Regions from separate parts of the Niveispirillum sp. KHB5.9 genome, predicted to be linked through region 1. Evidence: riboswitches for the same ligand, from Rfam matches in the RefSeq annotation. Region 1 holds a riboswitch; each other region holds the start of a gene.

Region 1 (5,012 bases):
TGTCCATCGCCTCCCGCGCCAGCTGCGCGGTCAGCACGGCATCCTTGACCGTGGAACAGCCGGCGGTGTTGGGCAGCAGCCAGACTCGGCCTGCCACCAGATCCAGCAGCCCCTCGCCATAGCCCGTCAGGTCGGCCCGACGGACGGAGACGGTCAGGATTTCAGCGCCCGAGGCTTCCAGGCTGTCCAGGAACACCTGCTGGTTGGGATAGCCGGCGCTGCCTAGGAACAGGCGCGACCGGAAGCTTTGGCCGGCGATCTTCAGTGGATCCTTCATCTCAACCACCTTGCAGAACCTTGACGATTTCCACCCGGTCGCCGGGGGATAGCACCGTATCGGCCCAGCGGCCACGCGGCACCACACTGTCATTGACGGCCACGGCGATGCCGCGCGCCCCCGGATCGACCCCATCCGCCGCCATCACGGCGGTCAGGGCGTAATCGTCGGGCTGGCGATCCTTGCCATTGATGATGATCATGTTCCCATCCTTCACGCCGCACGGGCGGCGTTGAAACGGTCGGCCCCGAAGGGGGCGATATGCGGGTCGGTCCGGCCGGTCAGGACCAAGGAGGATATGGCGTCGGCCGTGATCGGGGCCAGAAGGATGCCGTTGCGGTGATGGCCGGTGGCCAGCACCAAGCCATCCAGGCCCGGCGCCATGCCCAATATGGGCGCATCGTCGCGGCAACCGGGGCGGTGGCCCGTCCACATCTCCTTGATGGGCAGTTCCTCCACCCCCGGCAGGGCCCGCCAGGCGGCATCCAGCAGGGCCAGCACCCCACCGGCCGTCATCTGCGCGTCGAACCCCTTCTCCTCCGTCGTCGCCCCGATGATCAGGGTGCCATCGATGCGCGGCACCAGATAGCATTTGGGCGCCCAGACGACATGGGTCAAAAGCGGATTGGCCGGGTCCATGGTGAGTGACATCATCTGTCCCTTCACCGGCCGCACCGGCGGCGGGCTGGCCTGACCGGGGATCAGCTTCGACCAGGCGCCGGCGGCGATCACCACCTGATCGGCGGGCACCACCCGGTCACCCAGCACGACACCCCGCACACGGCCACCCTGGACATCCAGGCCCGTGACCTCCACCCCCTCGTAAAGGCGCGCGCCGGTCTTCTCCATTGCCACGCGCAGGGCAGCACTGGCCAGGCGGTTATCCACCTGCCCATCCTTGGGGCTGAAGATGCCGGCGGCGGTGCGCGGGTTCAAGAACGGCTCCCGCTCCTTGGCGGCGGCACCGGTCAGCCAGGACAGGTCCAGGCCCAGCTTGCGCTGGAATTCATAGTTCGACCGCAGCAGTTCCACCTCGTCCCGGGTGCTGGCCACGACCAGCGTGCCCTCGGTACGCAGGCCGACGGGTATGCCGGTCAGCGCCTCCAACTCCTGTGCAAAGCCCGGCCAGCGAGCCTGGCTTTCCAGGCAGAGCGGTAGCAGCGACTGTTCGCCCGGTTCCGCTTCCACGCCGGCCGCCAGCATGCCGGCGGCGGCCCGGCTGGCCGCCTGCCCGGCCTTGGCGCGCTCGAAAATCTCGACCTCGGCCCCTTGTTGGGCCAGGCGCCAGCCGATGGACATGCCGATGATGCCGCCGCCGATGATGGCGACGCGCGGCTTGCTCACGGGTTTATAGGATGTCATTTCCGCCTTCTCCCTTCGCCGGCATGACCCGGATCAGGTTCTATGGGTGTGATCTCAGCCGCGACCGTTAGGCCATGCGGCACCCCAGGGTCCATGCGCTATGTCATGGGCCTGTCACGGACGGAATGCAAGGGGATGAGGCGTGGCAATTCCGCCCCGCCCGGATCGCGCTTGACCATTGGCCGCGTGCGCGCATATCTGCCCCATATGGGACATTGTGCCCTATCCGCCGTCCAGACCCCCTCGGAACCACCTCCCATGTCGCTGCTGCCTATCCTGACCATTCCCGACACCCGCCTGAAGACCAAGTGCAAGCCGCTGGCCAATGTCGATGGCCGCGTGGTGGGCCTGATGGATGACATGCTGGAGACCATGTACAAGGCGCCGGGCATCGGCCTGGCCGCCCCGCAGATCGGTTTGCTGGAGCGGCTGATCGTGGTGGATGTCACCGACCAGCGCACGGAAAAACCCGACCCCATTGCCATGGTCAATCCGGAACTGATTTGGACCTCGGACGAGCTGGCCGTGACCCAGGAAGGGTGCCTGTCCATCCCGGAGATCTATGCCGATGTGACCCGGCCCAAGATGGTGCGCGTGCGCTATGTCGACCGGGCGGGCGAGGTGCGGGAGATGGATGCCGACGGGCTGCTGGCCACCTGCATCCAGCATGAGATCGACCATCTGAACGGCGTGCTGTTCATCGACCATCTGTCGTCGCTGAAGCGCAACATGATCCTGCGCAAATACAACAAGGCGCGGAAGTAAGCGCACCCGTTCCCATAGCCCGGAAGGTTCCCCATGCCGCTGCGTCTCGCCTTCATGGGCACGCCGGATTTCTCCGTCTCTATCCTGGATGCCCTGGTCGCGGCCGGGCATGAGGTCGTCTGCGTCTATTCCCAGCCGCCGCGTCCCGCCGGGCGCGGGCAGCAATTGCATGCCAGCCCCGTGCATCGCCGGGCCGAAGCCCTGGGGATTGAGGTCCGCACCCCCAAGAGCCTGCGCAAGGCGGATGAACAGGAAGCCTTTGCCGCGCTCAATCTCGATTGCGCCATCGTCGCCGCCTATGGGCTGATCCTGCCGCAGGCGATCCTGGATGCGCCGCGTCTGGGCTGCGTGAATGTCCATGCCAGCCTGCTGCCGCGCTGGCGGGGGGCGGCGCCGATCCAGCGGTCGATCCTGGCCGGCGATGCGGAGACGGGCGTGACAATCATGCAGATGGATGCCGGGCTGGATACCGGTGCCATGCTGCTGAAGGATGCTCTGCCGATCACACCCCGGATGAACGCGGCGGAACTGCATGACGCGCTGGCCAGCATGGGGGCGCGGCTGATGGTGGAAGCACTTCCCGGCATCGCGGATGCGTCGCTGAAGCCGGTGCCGCAGCCGGAAGCGGGCGTGACCTATGCCGCCAAGCTGGCCAAGGAGGAGGGGCGGCTGGACCTGTCCCGCCCGGCGGCGGAGCTGGACCGGCAGGTGCGCGGCCTGACCCCCTGGCCCGGCACCTGGATCGACCTCTCCAATGGCGAGAAGCTGAAGGTGCTGGAAACCTTGCCCGTGGATGGGAAGGGCGAGCCGGGGACGTTGCTGGATGCCGGCCCGACGCTGGCCTGTGGCGATGGGGCCCTGCGGCTGGTTCGTGTGCAGCGGCCGGGCAAGGGTCCGGTCGATGGCGGCGCCTTCCTGCGCGGTTATCCGCATGTGGTCGGGGGAAAGCTGATCGCGTGACGCGCCCCCTGCCCAATCCGCCCCTGCTGCTGATCACCGACCGGACGCAGGCCGTGGATGGGCTGCTGCCGGTGGTGAAGACCTGCGTCGCGGCCGGGTGCCGGTGGGTCAGCCTGCGGGAGAAGGACCTGCCCGCTACCGAACAGGTCGACCTGCTGCGCGCCCTGAAGCCAATACTGGCCGATGTCGGCGGCATCCTGACCATCCATGGCGATCCCGACCTGGCCCCGCTCTGCGACGGGGTGCATCTGCCCGATGGCGCCGACATCGCCGCCGTCCGGGCCTTGCTGGGGCCTGAAGCTCTGATCGGCGCGTCCTGTCACGACCGGGCCGGTGTCGAGGCGGCAGCCAGGGCCGGCGCCGATTACGCCACGCTCAGCCCCATCTTCCTGACCGTGTCCAAGCCGGGATATGGCCCGGCCCTGGGACCGGCTGTGCTGGCCGACCTGCCCCTGCCCACCCTGGCCCTGGGTGGTGTCGATGCCGGTACTATCGCCGCCTGCATCGGTGCCGGGGCGGCGGGGGGAGCGGTGATGGGGGGGGCGATGCGGGACCCGTCCTCCATGGCCCTGCTGCTGGCTGCGACGCCGGGCCGCAAGCCCGGCATTTGACCGGCGGGGCGTCAGGCCCCCATATCAGCCGCATCTTTCATCCATCGAACGGCCCGTCATGTCTGCCGCCTCCGCTTCCGGCCACCGCGCCGTCGCCAACTGGCTTTTGCTCTGTGCCGGCATGGTCTTCGTCATGGCCATCATCGGGGCCATCACCCGCCTGACGGAAAGCGGTCTGTCCATCACCGAATGGAAGCCGATCACCGGCGCCCTGCCGCCGCTGAACGAGGCGCAATGGCTGGCGGAGTTCGAGAAATACAAGCAGATTCCTGAATACCAGATCCTGAACCGGGGGATGGGGCTGGAGGATTTCAAGCAGATATTCTTCTGGGAATGGTTCCACCGCCTGTGGGGCCGTCTGATCGGCGTGGTCTTCGCCCTGCCGCTGGCCTGGTTCGCCGTGAAGGGCCAGGTGACACGGGCGATGCTGCCCAAGCTGGTGGGCCTGTTCCTGCTGGGTGGGCTGCAGGGCTTCATCGGCTGGTTCATGGTGCAGTCGGGCCTGTCGGTGCGCACCGATGTCAGCCATTATCGGCTGGCCATGCATCTGGCCATGGCCCTGATCCTCTATGCCCTGCTGATCCAGGCGGGTCTGGGCATGCGCCATCCCGGTGCCATCCATCGGCCGGAGCGGGACGACCTGCGCCGGCATGGCTGGGCCGCCATGGCACTGGTGTCGGTCACCGTGGTCTGGGGGGCCTTCGTGGCGGGGCTGGATGCCGGCTTCGCCTATAATACCTGGCCGCTGATGAATGGCGATTTCGCGCCGCCGGAAATGTGGACCCTGTCGCCCGGCTGGCTGAACCTGCTGGAGAATACGGCGGCCGTGCAGTTCACCCATCGCTGGCTGGCCATCGTGACCGCGCTGGCGATCCTGTCCTATGCCTGGCGGGTGGGACAGCGGGCCGATCTGCCGGATGTGGCGAAGAGTGCCGCGCTATGGCTGGCGCTGGGCATCGGCGGGCAGGTTGTGCTGGGCATCACCACCCTGCTGCATATGGTGCCGGTGCCGCTGGGGGCCGCGCACCAGGGTGGGG
Region 2 (5,012 bases), on a different contig from region 1:
GGTTCGAACGAGGTCGTTTGAACACTGAATCGCGGTATTGAGACTCTGCTCCTCGTTCAAAGGGTACGGATCGGACCATGGGTGTGTTGAAGCAAGTGCGCAAGGCGGCCGTGCCGGCCATCACCATTATCGCCATGGGCGGCCTGCTGTCGGGCTGCGGCCTGTTCGGCGGCCATGATGCGCCGGATGAGTTCATGGTCGTGGCCCGCGCGCCGCTGGAAGTGCCGCCCGACTTCTCGCTGCGCCCGCCGCAGCCCGGCAGTCCGCGCCCGCAGGAGATGGAGCGTGACACCCGCTCGCAGTCCAGCGTGTTCGGCGCCAGTGCTGCCGGCAGCGGCGCCCTGATCGACCCGCGCACCAGCCCGCAGCAGTCCAACGGCGAAGGCGCCCTGCTGGCCCAGGCCGGCGCCGATCAGGCCAGCCCCGACATCCGCGCCATCGTCGACCGGGAGAATCCCGGCGTCGTCGTCGGCACGCCCGGCTTCCTGGACAAGCTGATGTTCTGGAAGGACGAGCAGAACCCGGAAGTTCTGCCCCCGCCCGGCGGCACGCTGTCCACGACGCGCGAGAGCGGGAAGTAAGTTTTTGAGTTCCCTCAGGCGCCGGGCCGGCAGTCGCCGGCCTGCGATGTCCAAGGACATCGCCTCTGTGTTGATCGAAGCCCTGCCCTTACCGGCGGGGCTTCGTCATTTCGGGGGCACGCATGTTGGGACAAGGCATCGCACCCGCTTCCCAACCGTCCCCGTCCGGCCTATGTTCCGGCCATGACCGACGCACGCCAGACCCCGACCGCCGCCCCTCAGGGCATTCCCCCGCGTCCCCCCGCCGGGGAGGAGGGGCGTTTCTTCGGCTTCCGGGAGATCGACCCGACGGAGAAGGCGCCCCTGGTCCAGGGCGTGTTCGGCAGCGTGGCCGGCAAGTACGACCTGATGAACGACCTGATGTCGATGGGCATCCACCGGCTGTGGAAGGATGCCTTCGTCGATCTGGTCCGCCCGCGCGAGGGTGAGGCGCTGCTGGATGTGGCCGGCGGCACGGGCGACATCGCCTTCCGTCTGAAGAAGCGCGCACCCGGCGCCAATGTCACCGTCTGCGACCTGACCCTGTCCATGGTGCGGGTGGGGCGTGACCGCGGCATCGATGACGGCGTGCTGACCGGTATCGACTGGACGGTCGGTAATGCCGAGGATCTGCCGTTCCCGTCCCGGTCCATGGACGCCTATACGATCGCCTTCGGCCTGCGCAACGTCACGCGCATCGACAAGGCGCTGGCCGAGGCGCGGCGCGTGCTGAAGCCCGGCGGACGCTTCTTCTGCCTGGAATTCAGCCATGTGGTGATCCCCGTCGTGCGGGAGATCTATGACAGCTATTCCTTCCACCTGCTGCCCCGGCTGGGCGGCATGGTGGCCGGCGATCGTTCCAGCTACCAGTATCTGGTGGAAAGCATCCGCCGCTTCCCCGAGCAGCAGGCTTTGTGCGCCCGGATCGAGGCGGCGGGCTTCACCGGGGCCAAGGCGCGCAACCTGTCGGGCGGCATCGCCTGCATCCATTCCGGCTGGCGCGTCTAGGCATGCTGCGCGCCACCCGCAATCTGCTGCGCCTGGCCGGCATCGGCCGCACCCTGGGCCGCCATGGTGCCCTGCCGGTCGAGCTGTTCCGTGACGCCAGCCCGTTCCTGGCCCTGGTCATGGGCTGCCTGAACCGCAGCAAAGTGCCGGGCCGTCCGGGCCAGCGTCTGGCGGCCGCCCTTCAAGCGCTGGGACCCAGCTTCATCAAGCTGGGTCAGGTTCTGTCCATCCGCGCCGATCTGGTGGGCGATCAGGTGGCCGAGGATCTGGCCGAACTGCGCGACCGGTTGCCGGCCTTTCCCGGCGCCGATGCCCGCGCCATCATCGAGGCGGAACTGGCCCGGACCATCGCCGAGCTTTACGCCCGCTTCGACGACAATGCCGTGGCGGCGGCCAGCATCGCCCAAGTGCATTTCGCCGAGACCCATGATGGCCGCCTTGTCGCGGTGAAGGTGCTGCGGCCGGGGATCGAGGCGGCGTTCCAGCGGGATATCGACCTGCTGCTGTGGCTGGCCGGCTGGGCCGTGCGGGTGCAGCCCAAGCTGCGCCGGCTGAAGCCGGTGGCGGTGGTGGAGACCTTCGCCCGCACCGTGGCGCTGGAGATGGATCTCAGGATGGAGGCGGCGGCCGCGTCCGAACTGGCGGAGAATTTCAAGGGCGACCAAACGTTCGGCGTGCCCGCCATCGACTGGGACCGCACGGCCCGGCGGGTGATGACCCAGGAGCGCGTCATCGGCTTTTCCATCGACCGGGTGGAAGAGATCAGGGCGGCCGGGCTGCAGGCGGATCGGCTGCTGGCCCATGCGGCGGACGCCTTCTTCAACCAAGTGTTCCGCGACGGCTTCTTCCATGCGGACATGCATCCCGGCAACATGTTCGTGACAGAGCAAGGAAGGCTGATCGCGGTCGATTTCGGCATCATGGGCCGGATCGACCGGCAGACGCGGCTCTATCTGGCCGACATGCTGATCGGCTTCCTGAACCGCGATTATGACCTGGTGGCCAAGGTGCATTTCGATGCCGGCTTCGTGCCGGCCAGCCAGGACCAGGAACTGTTCAAGCAGGCTGTCCGCTCCATCGGCGAACCGCTGCATGGACGCCCCCTGTCCGACATCTCGGTTGGCCGGTTGCTGGCCCAGATGTTCGCCGTCACCGAGAAGTTCCAGATGGAGACGCAGCCCCAGCTGCTGCTGCTGCAGAAAAGCATGCTGACGGCGGAAGGCATGGGCCGCGTCCTGAACCCGCATGTGAACATGTGGGAACTGGCCCGACCCCTGATCACCAGCTGGATGATCGAGAATAGGGGGCCGGAGGCGCGCGTCGCCGACCTGCTGACCAATGTCGCCGGCATCGCGCGGCGGTTGCCCACTCTGGTCCGCGACCTGGAGCATGCGGCCAACGTGCTGGTCGAAGGCGGCGGCATGCGCCTACATCCCGAGTCGGTGGCGGTTCTGGCCGCATCGCGCGAGCGGGAAGGCCGCCGCTGGCGCCGGCTGGGCTGGGCTGGGCTGCTGCTGGCGGCGGCCGGTCTGATGGCCGCCCTTCTTTAGTTTTTCGTATTCCTCAATCGCCGGCGCCCACATCCGTGGGCTTGGCTTACGCCGCACGAGCGGCGCGGCGGCGGTCGCCGCCAGGACGGCTGTAGGCCGTCCTGGCGAACCATCCGGCTTGACACGCCACCCCCTTCACACGCACCTTCCCTCCCGTCCAAGGGGAACCCCGGCAAGGGGCTGAGACACCGCATGGACCGCCAGCAGGCGGCACCGGCGCGGGAACCCTTCGAACCTGATCCGGGTCGTACCGGCGTAGGGATGGAAGCATAGGGGCCTGATCTGCCCCGCTCGTGCCGCCGCACCCCGTGCGCATGCCCGGATCTCCATATCAAGGGAGGTCCAGATGCCAGATACCAACATTACCGATCCCGAATTCCGGGTCACCACCGGCCCGCTGCCGGCCAGCCGCAAGATCCATGTGGCCGGGGAGCAATTCCCCGGCATCCGCGTGGCCATGCGCGAGATCGACCTTTCACCCAGCGCCAACGAGGCGCCGGTGCGGGTCTATGATCCGTCCGGCCCCTATACCGACCCCGCCGTGCGCACCGATATCCGCCTGGGCCTGCCCGAGTTGCGCCGCTTCTGGGTGGTGGGGCGCAACGATGTCGAGGCCTATGAGGGCCGCGAGGTGAAGCCGGAGGATAATGGGCTGCGCGAGGGGCAGGAGAGCCCCGTGCCGCTGTTCGACCGTGCCGGCCGCCGGCCGCTGCGGGCCCGGCCGGGGGCCAATGTCAGCCAGCTGCATTATGCCCGCCAGGGCATCATCACCGCGGAGATGGAGTATGTCGCCATCCGCGAGAATCTGGGCCGTAAGCGGATGGCGGAGCAGGCGGTCCGGGATGGAGAGGATTTCGGGGCCAGCATTCCCGATTACGTGACCCCGGAATTCGTGCGGGAGGAGATCGCGCGCGGCCGGGCCATCATCCCCAACAATATCAACCACCCGGAGACGGAGCCGATGATCATCGGCCGGAACTTCCTGGTGAAGATCAACGCCAATATCGGCAATTCGGCCGTCACCTCCTCGGTCGCCGACGAGGTGGACAAGCTGGTCTGGGCCATCCGCTGGGGTGCGGATACGGTGATGGACCTGTCCACCGGCCGCAATATCCACACGATCCGCGAATGGATCATCCGCAACAGCCCCGTGCCCATCGGCACCGTACCGATCTATCAGGCGCTGGAGAAGGTCAATGGCAAGGCCGAGGACCTGACCTGGGAGCTGTTCCGCGACACGCTGATCGAGCAGGCGGAGCAGGGGGTGGATTATTTCACCATCCATGCCGGCGTACGCCTGGCCCATATCCCGCTGACCGCCAAGCGCGTGACGGGTATCGTCAGCCGTGGCGGCTCCATCATGGCCAAATGGTGCCTGGCCCATCACAAGGAGAATTTCCTCTACACCCATTTCGAGGAGATCTGCGAGATCATGAAGGCGTATGACATCGCCTTCTCGCTGGGTGACGGATTGCGGCCCGGCAGCATCGCCGATGCCAATGACGCCGCGCAGTTCGCGGAGCTGGACACGCTGGGCGAGCTGACCCAGATCGCCTGGAAGCATGACGTGCAGGTGATGATCGAGGGGCCGGGCCATGTGCCCATGCACAAGATCAAGGCCAACATGGACAAGCAGCTGAAGGTCTGCGGCGAGGCCCCCTTCTATACGCTGGGGCCGCTGACCACCGACATCGCGCCGGGGTACGACCACATCACCAGCGGCATCGGTGCGGCCATGATCGGCTGGTTCGGCACTTCCATGCTCTGCTATGTCACGCCCAAGGAACATCTGGGCCTGCCCGACCGCGACGATGTGAAGGTCGGGGTCATCACCTACAAGCTGGCCGCCCATGCCGCCGATCTGGCCAAGGGCCATCCGGGGGCACAGGAGCGG
Region 3 (5,012 bases), on a different contig from region 1:
GTCTTCCTTGCTGATCACGCTGTCGGGAAGCCAGGGCAATGCCCGGCGCAAAATCACGTCCACCAGCAGCCACAGGCAAACGGCCAGCAGCGCCAGGATGAAAAGGGCGGCGAAAGTCAGGTCGGTCTGCACCCGTGCGGTTGCATGCAGCATCAGATAACCCAGGCCGGCGGACGCCCCCACCCATTCGCCCACCACCGCCCCGATGGGGGCCACGGCGGCGGCCATGCGCAGGCCGGAGCCCAGGGCGGGCAAGGCCGCCGGCACGCGGATATGGCGCAAGGTCGCCCAGGGGCCGGCCCCCATGGTGCGCGCCAGATCCAGCCAGCCGGGATCGGTGCGCCGCAAGCCGTCATAGAAGCTGGCCGTGACGGGGAAGAAGATGATCAGGGTGGCCATGGCCACCTTGGACGCCATGCCATAGCCCAGCCACAGCACCAGCAGCGGGGCGATGGCGAAGACGGGCACCGCCTGGCTGGCCAGCAGCAGCGGCAGCAGCCAGCGGCGGGCCGCCTGTGACGCCGTCAGGGCCAGGGCCGCCAGCCCGCCGCAGAGCGTGCCCAGCACCAGGCCCAGCACGATCTCCAGCGCCGTGTATCCCGCATGGTGGGCCAGCAGTTCCCAGTCGTTCCAGAGGCGCAGGGCCACCCATTCCGGACCCGGAAGGATGTAGTGCGGCAGGTCGGCGAGCCGGACCAGCAGGGCCCAGGCCAGCAGCAGTCCGGCCAGGGTGATGATGGGCCGCAGGATACGCCCGGTCATGCGCCACCTCCGCGCAGGCGGGACAGCAATTGGCCCTGCAGCGCCAGCAGGTCCGGCAGGTCGGGGGCGCGTGGTGTGGGGCCGGGCGGGGTGATCGGGTCGGACAGGCGTGCGGGCGTGCCCGACAGGACCAGCACCTGATGGCCCAGGCGCAGCGCCTCCATCGGGTCATGGGTGACCATCAGCAGGGTGCGGCTGGACAGCAGGCGGGCGGCCAGATCCTGCATGTCCAGGCGGGTGATGGCGTCCAGGGCGGAGAAGGGCTCGTCCATCAGCACGATGGGCCGATCCTCGAACAGGGTGCGGGCCAGGGCGGCGCGCTGGCGCATGCCGCCCGACAGGGCGTCGGGCCGTTGTTTTTCCCAGCCATCAAGCCCCACGGCGGCCAACAGGTCCATGGCCCGATCGCGGATCGCGGCATCGATCCGGCCGCCGCGCAGTTTCGTCCCCAGCATGACATTGTCGAGGATACTGGCCCAGGGCAGCAGCAGATCCTGCTGCCCCATCCAGGCGATGCGGCCGGCGACGGGCAGATCATCATCGGCGGTGACGGTGCCGTCACCCGGCAACAGCCCGGCGATGCGGCGCAGCAGGCTGGATTTGCCCACGCCGCTGGGTCCCAGCAGGCAGGTGGTCGCCCCCGCCGGTGCCGTCAGGTCCAGGCCCGTGAACAGCGTCTGCCCGCCGAAGGCGATGGCGGCGTCGCGGACATGGATGGCAGGGGCGGACGGGACCGCGCGCGGCCCCGATGGATCGGTCATGGGTCACTGTCCCTACGCCGGTTTCAACCGGATCAGGTTCCAGGGGTCGTCCCGTCCGGGACCTCTCAGCCGACCATCGGCTCCCCCCAGTGAGGTGGGTTGGTTATGGCAAACAGAGGGCGGCCCCGCAAGGCCATTGGCACCCTACATGGGGCCGGGGACAGTCCTTGCAGACCTGCATGGATAAGTGTCAAATTTCCTTGCCAGAAACGGGAGATACCATGCGCAAGCCCCTTATCCTCGCGTCCTTCCTGTCGGCCCTGGCGCTGCCCGCCCAAGCCGCCTCCCTGCCGGAAGGCCCGGCCCTGCAGGCGGCCATCGAGAAGGCCGATACGGAGTTCTTCAAGGTCTTCTTCGAGGGTTGCGATCCAACCCGTGTCGCCGCGATGCTGATGCCGGATTTCGAGATGTACCACGACAAGGGCGGGGAGGTGGCGCGGTCGGCCGCCCCGTTCGTTGCGGAATACCAGAAGGGTTGTGAGGAAAAAAAGAAGCCAGATGCCTGGCGCTCGCGCCGCGAACTGGTGGCCGGGACCATGACCCTGCATCCCATCGCCGGTGTCGGCGTGATCGAACAGGGCGACCATGTGTTCTATGAGCGCAAGGGCGACGGGCCGGAAAAGCTGGTGGGCAAGGCCCGCTTCACCCAGCTCTGGCGGCTGGAGCCCGATGGCTGGAAGCTGGCGCGCGTCTTCTCCTATGACCATGAGGCCGTGAAATAACGTCGCGGGTGGTGCGCTGCACTTGTTCCATGCCGCGTCGCGGCATAGGATCGGCCCATCATGCCCGACAGCGCCGCCCTGTCCGACCCCGCCCCCGCATCGCGCCCCGACGCGATGGCCCGACCGCTTTACCTGGGCGGGGAAATCTATCGCCATTCCAGCTATGGCAGGAAGCATCCGCTGTCCATTCCGCGCGTCACGGTCGCCACCGACCTGATCCGCGCCATGGGCTGGCTGGAGGATTCAGCATATCTGGACAGCCCGCAGGCGACGGCGGAACAGCTGGCCCGGTTCCATGAGCGCGATTACATCGACGCCGTGCAGCGGGCGGAGCGCGACCAGCGCGTCGATCTGGACACGGCCCTGCGCTATGCGTTGGGCAAGCTGGAAAACCCGGTCTTCCCGGAAATGTACCGGCGCCCGGCCATTGCGGCGGGGGCGGCCATAATGGCGGCCGATCTGGTCCGCGATGGCGGGGTGGTGCATTCCCCGGCCAGCGGTACCCACCATGCCCGGCCCGGCCGGGCTAGCGGCTTCTGCTTCTTCAACGCGCCCGTCCTGGGGCTGATGGCCCTGCTGGACCAGGGGCTGGACCGTATCCTCTATGTCGATCTGGATGCCCATCATGGCGACGGGGTGCAGGATGCCTTCCATGATGATGAACGCGTCCTGACCATCTCCACCCATGAGGAGGGGCGTTGGCCCTATACGGGTAAGCTGGCGGACCGGGCCGGTGGCATGGCCCGCAACATCCCGCTGCCCGCCGGGCTGAACGATGACGAATTCCGCCATGTGGTGGAGGAAGCGATCATCCCGCTGGCCGTGGCCTTCCGCCCGCAGGCGATGATGATCCAGACCGGCGCCGATGCCCTGGCCGACGATCCCTTGTCGCGCCTGTCCCTGTCCAACCGTGCCCTGTGGCGGGCGGTGGGCGATCTGGTGGGGCTGGCGCCGCGCACCATCGTGGTGGGCGGCGGCGGCTATAATCCCTGGTCGGTGGGCCGGGCCTGGGCCGGCATCTGGGCCGTGCTGAACGGCATCGACCCGGTGCAGGCCGAGCTGACGCCGGAGGCCGGGGCGGTGCTGAAATCCTTGACCTGGGACCGGCGGGAGGGGCGCAATCCGCCGGCGCGCTGGTTCCAGACCCTGGCCGATGCTCCGCATGAAGGCCCGATCCGCGACATGGTGCGGCAGGCAGCCGCAAGCGTCCGCGATCTGTGGTAGGATAGGCATCAGCGCCACCCTTTTCGGGAACCATCATGCTGCTGCGCCGTCTGGTCTTTGCCCTGCTGCTGTCCCTGTCGCCGGCTATGCTGCCGGCCATGATCCCCGATGCCGCCGCCCAGATGGGGCCGCAGACGGGCCTGAACCGCGATACGCTGGTCGTGGAAAGCAAGGGCGGGCATCGCCACACCTTCAATGTCGATCTGGCCCTGACCCCGCGGCAGCAGGAAATCGGCCTGATGTTCGTCCAGAAGATGGAGGATGAGCGCGGGATGCTGTTCCTGAACGATCAGGAGGGCAAGCTGGCCTTCTGGATGAAGAACACGCTGATCCCGCTGGATATCATCTTCGTCGATGCCAATGGCTATATCCTGAACATCCAGCATGGCAAGCCGCATGACCTGACGCCGCTGCCATCCGCCGGGCCGGCCATTGCCGTCCTGGAAATCAATGGCGGACTGGCGGGCAGGCTGGGCATCCGGCCGGGTGACCGGCTGCTGCATCCGGCCTTCGGTGTCAAACGGCCGAATTGATTTCCGTAGGTCAGGTCGAGCCGCAGGCGAGCCCTGACAGTATCGCTTGAAGCCTTTTATGTCAGGGCTCGGGGCTTTGCCCCTCGACCTGACCTACGGCGCTGCGATCTGATTGGCGCACCATGCGGCAGGCGGGCGACTGACTATCGGAGATACCCCGAACCCGCACATTTCCAGGAGGATACGGCGTGGTAGAGTGACAATATGGTACTCTACACGCCCCCTCTGCAGAATCTGCCGCAGCCGGTGACCCCGCCCAACCGGGACCGAGCGGTGACCGGCGTTCAGCCGGTGGGGGACCGTCGCCAGGGGGATCAGGACCGCCGCAAGGGCGGCCGCAGCCTGCGCCATCGCCTGCTCGACCTGCTGATGGAGGAGGTGGAGAGCCTTCCCGACCTGTCGGTACGGCAGAAGCAGCGAATCCGCCGCAATCTGGACCGTTTTGCCGAGCGGCCGCCGCTGCCCCCGACACCCATGGAACGAGGACCCCCGCCGGCTGCACCGCCTTTGGTCGAGGCGGCAACGCCCGTCATCGACAGCGTCGAGCCGCCGGTACCCGATCAGACCATCTCCGTGCAGACGGACGATGTGATATCGGCGGAGGAGCTGGCGCCGCTTAAGCTGGTGGATGGCATGGATGCCAACCAGCTTGGACAGGAGATCGAGCGCCTGATGGCCCTGCACAGCGAGCAGGCAGTGAAGATCGCCTCCTACATCCAGGCCCTGAAGACCGTCACGCCCGACGATCATCAGGTGGACCTGGATATCTGACGGTTACTTCCCCAGCGCCTTGATCAATTCCCCCATATTCTTCACGTATGCCGCCGTGGAGATACCCTCCACGGGCGTGTCCGTAGTGTAGGGGGAGGTGTCGCTGGTATCGCCGACGCGGGTCGCGCGATATTCGCCACCCACCGGCGTGGCCGGGCCATCGCCGATATAGGGGTTGGAAATGGTGGTCAGCATCACCGGCCAATAGCCGCGATTGTTCAGCCCGCCGACCAGTTCCG

The links. Region 1 has a riboswitch for thiamine pyrophosphate ahead of thiO (glycine oxidase ThiO). Riboswitches for the same ligand answer to the same signal wherever they lie in the genome.
Region 2: another riboswitch for thiamine pyrophosphate. It lies ahead of thiC (phosphomethylpyrimidine synthase ThiC); the one in region 1 lies ahead of thiO (glycine oxidase ThiO).
Region 3: another riboswitch for thiamine pyrophosphate. It lies ahead of ACM9HJ_RS12590 (ABC transporter ATP-binding protein); the one in region 1 lies ahead of thiO (glycine oxidase ThiO).

Annotation. Positions count from the first base shown of each region.
Region 1 covers NZ_JBLTYX010000019.1:31,660-36,671, reverse strand. The annotation lists gene ACM9HJ_RS24330 (thiazole synthase) at 1-277, opposite strand, end outside; gene thiS (sulfur carrier protein ThiS) at 279-479, opposite strand; gene thiO (glycine oxidase ThiO) at 491-1,639, opposite strand; TPP riboswitch at 1,632-1,736, opposite strand; gene def (peptide deformylase) at 1,898-2,404, shown strand; gene fmt (methionyl-tRNA formyltransferase) at 2,438-3,364, shown strand; gene ACM9HJ_RS24305 (thiamine phosphate synthase) at 3,361-3,975, shown strand; gene ACM9HJ_RS24300 (COX15/CtaA family protein) at 4,034-5,012, shown strand, end outside.
Region 2 covers NZ_JBLTYX010000011.1:100,469-105,480, forward strand. The annotation lists gene ACM9HJ_RS18260 (DUF3035 domain-containing protein) at 78-581, shown strand; gene ACM9HJ_RS18265 (class I SAM-dependent methyltransferase) at 765-1,568, shown strand; gene ubiB (2-polyprenylphenol 6-hydroxylase) at 1,571-3,118, shown strand; TPP riboswitch at 3,269-3,397, shown strand; gene thiC (phosphomethylpyrimidine synthase ThiC) at 3,465-5,012, shown strand, end outside.
Region 3 covers NZ_JBLTYX010000006.1:105,262-110,273, forward strand. The annotation lists gene ACM9HJ_RS12585 (ABC transporter permease) at 1-762, opposite strand, end outside; gene ACM9HJ_RS12590 (ABC transporter ATP-binding protein) at 759-1,523, opposite strand; TPP riboswitch at 1,516-1,620, opposite strand; gene ACM9HJ_RS12595 (nuclear transport factor 2 family protein) at 1,745-2,245, shown strand; gene ACM9HJ_RS12600 (acetoin utilization protein AcuC) at 2,306-3,469, shown strand; gene ACM9HJ_RS12605 (DUF192 domain-containing protein) at 3,505-4,002, shown strand; gene ACM9HJ_RS12610 (hypothetical protein) at 4,276-4,773, shown strand; gene ACM9HJ_RS12615 (pectate lyase) at 4,777-5,012, opposite strand, start outside.